One region of the Flavonifractor sp. An91 genome, then DNA from elsewhere that is predicted to be linked to it. Evidence: riboswitches for the same ligand, from Rfam matches in the RefSeq annotation. Region 1 holds a riboswitch; the other holds the start of a gene.

Region 1 (3,509 bases):
CGCCCTCTATCTGGTGAAAAACATCTTCTCCTTCTTCCTGTCCATCATCTCCCTGTTCGCCACCTTCCCCTACCCGGTGACCCCGCTGCAGATCTCCTTCCTCAGCGCCGTCACCATCGGCGTGCCCTCCCTCTTCCTGGCTCTGGAGCCCAACCACGCCCTGGTAAAGGGAAAATTTCTCACCAACGTGTTCCGGGCAGCCCTGCCCGGCGGCCTTACCGACCTGATCATCGTGCTGGGGCTGGAGGCCTTCTATCTGGTGTTCGGCTTCACCACCGACGAGCTGTCCACCATGTCCACCATTCTGCTGGTGGTCATCGGCCTGCTGGTGCTCTATCAGGTGTGTAAGCCCTTCGACTGGAAGCGGCGGGTGCTGATGATCGCCATGAGCGCCTCCTCCGCGGTGGCCATCATCTGGTTCGGGGCCAGCTTTGGCCTGAGCCAGCTGACGATTCAGTCCTTCCTGGTACTGGTGGTGTTCCTGGGCCTGTCCTACCCGGTGATGAACGTGCTGCTGAAGGTATGTCAGTACGGCGCCCTGCTGTGGGACAAGGCCAGACATATGAGGCGCCGCACATGAGTCTGACGGTACGGCCCTACCGTCCGTCGGACTGCCCCATTCTGGCGGAGCTCTTTTATCAGACGGTCCATGGGGTGTGCGGGCGGGATTATACCACACAACAGCTGGATGCCTGGGCCGACGGACAGGTGGATCTGGCGGCCTGGGATGCCTCCTTTCAGGCCCACACTACTTTGGTGGCGGAGTGGGACGGGATGGTGGCTGGCTTTGCCGATCTGGCCGACGACGGCTACCTGGACCGGCTCTATGTCCATAAGGATCTCCAGGGCCGGGGGATCGCCACCGCCCTGTGCGATGCCCTGCCCGGCGCCCGGCTGACTCACGCCTCTCTCACCGCCCGGCCTTTCTTTGAACGCCGGGGCTGGCAGGTGGAGCGGGAGCAGCAGGTGGAGCGCCATGGGGTCAAATTGACCAATTTTGTCATGGCACGGGAACCGGCCTGTGCGCCCATATGACAAGAAATTACCTTTACTTTTCCCCTGAACCCTGATATAATGAGCGGAGAATTGAATTGTATCCGCAGTTGCGGCAGTGCCGCGAAAGGGGAAGCCGGTGTAAATCCGGCGCAGTCTTACCTCTACTGTAAGCGTGGACGAAGGCGCGAATACCATTGGCCCGTGGGGCTGAGAAGGTGCGCCGGAGGAGGAAACGCAAGCCAGGAGACCCGCTGCAGGGATACCGTATTGCGTAGCTCTGAGGTGGAGAGGTGCGGCATTTTTTCATTGAAAAAGGCCCTCCCCAAAGCTGGGGAGGGCCTTTTTGTGTCGAAGGAGGCGGTCTGGTGCTGGAACTGTATATCCCGGTGGGGAACAAGCAGCTGCGCTGCGGCTATACCACCGGCACTTGTGCCGCCGCCGCTACAGCCGGGGCAGTCCGGTTGCTGCTTACCGGGGAGGCTTTGCCCGCAGTGCGGGTGGATACCCCTGCGGGGATCGCGGTGGAGGTTGAACTGCTGGAACAGTCCGCCGGAACCGGCTGGGCCAGCTGCGCCGTCCGGAAGGACGGCGGGGACGACCCGGATGTGACAAACGGAACCCTGATCTTCGCACGGGCGGAAAAGACCGACACCCCCGGCATCACCATCGACGGCGGTACCGGCGTGGGCCGGGTGACCCGGCCCGGACTGGACCAGCCGGTAGGCGCAGCTGCCATCAACTCCACCCCCCGGATGATGATCCGGCACCAGGCGGAGGAGGAGATGGCCAGGGCGGGCTATACCGGCGGACTGTCCATTACCATTTCGGTGCCGGAGGGAGAGACGCTGGCCGCCCACACCTTCAACCCCCGGCTGGGTATTGAAGGGGGCATCTCCATCCTGGGTACCAGCGGCATCGTCCGCCCCATGAGCGAGGCCGCCCTCATTGACTCCCTCTACCTGGAGCAGGATATAGCCAAAGCCGCAGGCGTGACCGATCTGCTGGTCACCCCCGGCAACTACGGGGATTCCTTCGCGGAGGGGACTCTGGACCTGGACCTGACCCATCGCTGCACTTGCAGCAACTATCTGGGTCACGCCATCGACCACGCTGCCGGGCTGGGCTTCCGATCCTTCCTGCTGGTGGGCCACCTGGGCAAGCTGATTAAAGTGGCGGCGGGGAACATGAACACCCACTCCAAGGTGGCCGATGGCCGGCGGGAGACCCTCACCGCCCACGCTGCCCTGGCGGGCGGGAGCCCGGCGCTGCTGAAAGCCCTCTTTGCCTGCCCTACCACCGATGCCGGGGTAGAGCTGCTGAAAGAGGACGGGCTGCTGGAGCCGGTGATGGCCTCCATCGCCCAGGCTCTGGAGGAGGTGCTGCACCACCGGGCCGGGCCCGACCTGGCCATTGAGGCGGTGTTCTTCTCCAACCAGTACGGACTGCTGGGAAAGACAACAGGGGCTGAAAACTTGCTGGCTCTGCATCAACATCAATCGTAGGGGCGACTTTTACGGCCGTCCGCCGATACAGATAGGAGTTTCGATTATGGTACATTTCATCGGCGCGGGCCCCGGTGGGGCCGATCTCATCACCGTGCGGGGAGCTAAGCTGCTGGGGGAGGCGGATGTCATCATCTATGCCGGTTCCCTGGTGAACCCCGCCCTGCTGGATTATAAAAAGGAGGGCTGCCAGGTCTATGACAGCGCCAAGATGACCCTGGAAGAGGTCATTGAGGTAATGAAGGACACCGAGGCCAGGGGGGGCACCACTGCCCGGCTCCACACCGGCGATCCCTCTCTGTACGGCGCCCACCGGGAGCAGATGGACGAGCTGGACAAACTGGGTATCTCCTACGACGTGACCCCCGGTGTGTCCTCCTTCTCGGGAGCGGCTGCTGCCCTCTGCGCGGAGTATACTCTGCCCGATGTATCACAGTCGGTTATCATTACCCGCATGGCGGGCCGTACCCCGGTGCCCGAGGGGGAGCAGCTGCGGAAGATGGCCTCCCACGGCTGCACCATGGTGCTCTTCCTGTCCACCGGCCTGCTGGAGCAGGTGGAGGAGGAGCTGATGGCGGGGGGCTATGCGCCCGATACCCCGGCGGCCATCGTGTACAAGGCCACCTGGCCGGAGGAGAAGGTGTACCGCTGCACCGTGTCCACCCTGGCGAAAACCGCCAAGGAGAACCATGTAACCAAGACGGCCCTCATTACTATCGGTTATTTTCTGGGGGATGATTACAAGCGGTCCAAGCTGTACGACCCCACCTTTACCCATGAATTCCGGGAGGCCAGCAAGTGATGGCGGCCATCATTGCCTTTACCCGGCGGGGGGCGGCTTTGGGCCGTACCCTGGCTGATGCGCTGGAGGCCACCCTCCATGTGCCTGCCCGGTTCGCCCCTGAGGTGGGGGCGGAGGCCTATGACAGCCTGGAGGGCTGGACGGAAAAAGCCTGGGCCGAGGCGGACGCCCTCCTCTTTGTGGGAGCGGCGGGCATCGCCGTCCGGGCC
Region 2 (3,509 bases), on a different contig from region 1:
TCATCTCCTTGGTGGTGGTCTGGCCCATACGGGTGGACACCAGCTTCACCCGGGTGGTATCGGTGACCAGCTGGAGGGAGTCCTTGTCGCCGGTGACGATGACGGTATTCCACCCGGCGGCGGTATCCTTCACCGAGATGGTACCGATGAGGTCGTCGGCCTCCCAGCCATCCATCTCATAGCGAGGGATGTTCATGGCCTCCAGTACCTGCTTCAGGATAGGCAATTGAGCCGCCAACTCCTCCGGCATCCCCTTCCGCTGGGCCTTATAGCCTTCATAGGCCAGGTGGCGGAAGGTGGGGGCCTTTCGGTCAAAGGTGACACACAGGGCGTCTGGCCGCTCCTCGTCTATCAGCTTGAGCAGGATGTTCACGAAGCCATAGACGGCGTTGGTGGGGGTGCCGTCCTTGGTGGTGAGCAGCTTGATGCCGTAAAAGGCCCGGTTGATGATGGAATTGCCGTCAATGACCATAAGCTTCATGAAAGGACCTCCTGCTGTCCGGCACACCGGACATAAAATCTCAGGTTATAGTATACCAGCTTTCTCCGTCCCATACAAGAGAAACGCCCGCCGGGTCACCTCACAATGGTGACCGCTATGCGTGCCGAGGCCAAATACCCCTCGGCAGAAGCCAGCAGGATATAGATCCTTCTGAGACGGCGGTATCAGGAAGGTCCTTCCCCTCCGGCTTCAGGCATGGCTAACATTCCGCGCCCAATAACGCCGCATATGCCGGCGCACAGACTTGCTCAGCGCAGGAATGCCCAGCAGTTCCAGTCCGGTCTGCCAGGTGCAGCCCACTTGTCTGAACAATACATCCAGCTCCCCGGGCAGCTCCTCCCGGCAGGGAGGCTGACCTGTCCGTCGGACCGCCGCGCAGTACTCCCCCAGTGTTTGTCGGGCATCCTCATCCAGGCATACGCCCCGGGACGCGCACCGCTTCAGGAAGGGCAGGGTGTCCACCCGCTCGGGCCAGTCCGCCGGCCACATCCGCTCTGCCGCCTGCTGGCGGCTCCTGCCCCGGGCCCGCCAACAGGCATGATGGAGGGAACCAAAGCGCTTTTCCAGATACCAGCGGTAGACGCACAGCAGCCGTTCCGGACGGGGCGAACCATTGCGCCCCTCCATGGTCTCCACCAGTGACTCCAATAGTTCTTCGTCGGAAAAGCTGGTATACACCTGTCTGCCAATGGGACATTCCGGGGAAAAATAGAGGGTAAGATCTCCATCCAGCTGCTGAGATAATCCGGGCGTATCGGTCATCTCCTCCTCCAGTTCCGCCAGCCACTGGCGATATTCATTCAATTCCCGCTGGGACAATCTGTTCTTTCCGGTCCGTTCCATAGCTTTACTACCTCCCTGCCGCTGCAAATGGATTCCGGCGGGGACATCTATGGCCCAGGCCATAGCAAAAGAAAAGAGTTTCCCGGACGGGAAACTCTTTTTTCATCAGCTCAAACGCCTGTGCTGTCACGCGCCATTTCCCCGCCGAATATGCGCGTTACCGTCGCGGCTGGCTGGTCTCCTGGCTTGGATTCAACCTTACGCCCGTCTTCCCATCCGTACCCGGACAGTGACCTTATGAGCGCTCGTCATCCTTACAGTAGAGAGGGCTGCTGCGGACTTGCACCGCATTCCCATTGAAAGCTCCGCCCCTGAGGACGGATAGCTACCAACCGCTGATTGGATTCAGTTGTTGTTTCTATTATATCATCTTCGTCCGAAAATACAATGCTTACTTTGGTTACATCCCGCCGTAAGGTCCGTTCCACCCGCCGGGCTGAGGCCGCTGAGGAAAGGCTCCATACACCACCCAGTTATAAAAATTGGCATTGGCCGCCCCCATATAGGGGCCGATCCACAGGCTCAGAATACCCAGGGTGAAGGGAGACAAAATCAGCCATCCCAGGAAGGACAGGTCCTGTACGAACAGTGCCATGATATTGCCCCGCATGGCGCTGCGGCTGTGGCGAATGGCCTCCAGGGCGCCCATCTCCGGGTGGTCCAGCAGAAAGTAGACCGCCAGCCGGTAACGATAGGATATGGCAATCATCCAAACCAGCATGATTAAAGCGCCGACAAGGATCAGGGTGACGCTGTGCATTAGATAGGCCAGGAACACAAAGCCCACATAGACCGCCATACCGATGAGCCCCCACAGGAACACAAACAGGGCCGACAGGAAATTCACAGCCAGTGCCCGTCCTATCGTATAAAAGCCATCCAGCAGATTTCGGTAGCTGGGACCTTCCCGCCGGGTCAATCGCAGGCTATAGGAGGTATATCCGTAATCCATCACCCAGCTATAGAGCGCCAGCAGCAGCTCCATAACCAGAATCACCGCAATACGCTGGGGGGTAAAGATGGCGGTCAGGATCTCTTCCACTTCATAGTTGGTCTCTGTCAGATAAAAATAGGCAGCCTGAAAAGGCTCAGATACAAAATTCAGCACCACACTGCTCAGTACACCGGTCAGCAGCACATACACCAGCGTCACCAGCATGGGGTGGGGATAGGCCCCCCGCATGGCATCCCGTGCCAGCCACTTGGACTCAGGACGGTTATATCCCATGGTACTCCCTCACAATCGTTTCTACCTTGTTGAGGAAATGATACCACATCATGTTTCCGATTGCAACCCGGGCAGCACCACCGTAAAGGTCACGCCCCCCGTCCGGTTGACCGCCCAGCAGCGGCCTCCATGGGCCTCCACCGCCGCCCGGACAATGGCCAGGCCCAAACCGGTACCTCCGTCCGCCCGGCTGCGGCCCTCATCCCCCCGGTAGAAGGGCTCGAACAGGCGGTCCAGATGTTTTTGCGGGATGACGGGGCCGTCGTTGTCCACGGTCAGCGTGATCCGCCGTCCCTTTTGGGCCAGGGCAATGGTCACCGCGCCGCCGGGGGTGCAGTGGCGCAGGGCATTGTCCGCCAGATCATCCACCACTTCTTCCAACCGCAGCCGGTCCCCCAGCATGGATGCCGGGGCCAGTTGAGTACGCAGTTCAATGTTCTTTTCCTCCGCCAGCAGGGACAGCCGTGCAGCACCATTCTCCACCAGAGCAGCCAGATCCAGGGGCTCCCGCTCCACCTTGCCGCCTCTTTCCAGCCGGGCCAGGTCCATCAGGCTCCCCACCAGGGCCGCCATCCGGTCGCTCTCAGCCACCACGGTGTCCAGGTACTGGCCCCGCTTGGCGGGGTCGATGTCCTCCCGCAGGGCCTCGGCATGGGTGCGCAGCACCGCCAGAGGAGTCTTGAGTTCATGGGCCGCCCCCCGGACGAAGGCCCGTTCCCGCCGGATGGCCCGACTCTCCAGCCAGGCGGTGAACAGGGCCAGTGCCACCGCCGCCGCCAGGGTGAGCAGAGCCGCCGGCTCCAGGCCGGCCAGCAGGTAATCCCCCGGCAGGCAATAGTTGGAGGCCACCGGATGCACGCCGTACTCCCTCAGATCGGCGTTTCCATTTCCCTTGTAAATCGTGTAAGTTCCGGTGGAGTATGCGTACATCCACCG

Evidence for each region. Region 1 has a riboswitch for cobalamin ahead of cbiD (cobalt-precorrin-5B (C(1))-methyltransferase CbiD). Riboswitches for the same ligand answer to the same signal wherever they lie in the genome.
Region 2: it holds a riboswitch for cobalamin, as region 1 does, so the genes downstream of both, B5G42_RS02585 (hypothetical protein) here and cbiD (cobalt-precorrin-5B (C(1))-methyltransferase CbiD) in region 1, are expected to answer to the same signal.

What each region holds. Positions count from the first base shown of each region.
Region 1 covers NZ_NFHA01000020.1:41,397-44,905, forward strand. The annotation lists gene B5G42_RS11740 (cation-translocating P-type ATPase) at 1-580, shown strand, start outside; gene B5G42_RS11745 (GNAT family N-acetyltransferase) at 583-1,035, shown strand; cobalamin riboswitch at 1,084-1,267, shown strand; gene cbiD (cobalt-precorrin-5B (C(1))-methyltransferase CbiD) at 1,362-2,498, shown strand; gene cobM (precorrin-4 C(11)-methyltransferase) at 2,545-3,300, shown strand; gene B5G42_RS11760 (cobalt-precorrin 5A hydrolase) at 3,300-3,509, shown strand, end outside.
Region 2 covers NZ_NFHA01000002.1:181,303-184,811, forward strand. The annotation lists gene polA (DNA polymerase I) at 1-481, opposite strand, end outside; gene B5G42_RS02585 (hypothetical protein) at 692-1,345, opposite strand; cobalamin riboswitch at 1,499-1,693, opposite strand; gene B5G42_RS02590 (DUF975 family protein) at 1,746-2,573, opposite strand; gene B5G42_RS02595 (sensor histidine kinase) at 2,622-3,509, opposite strand, start outside.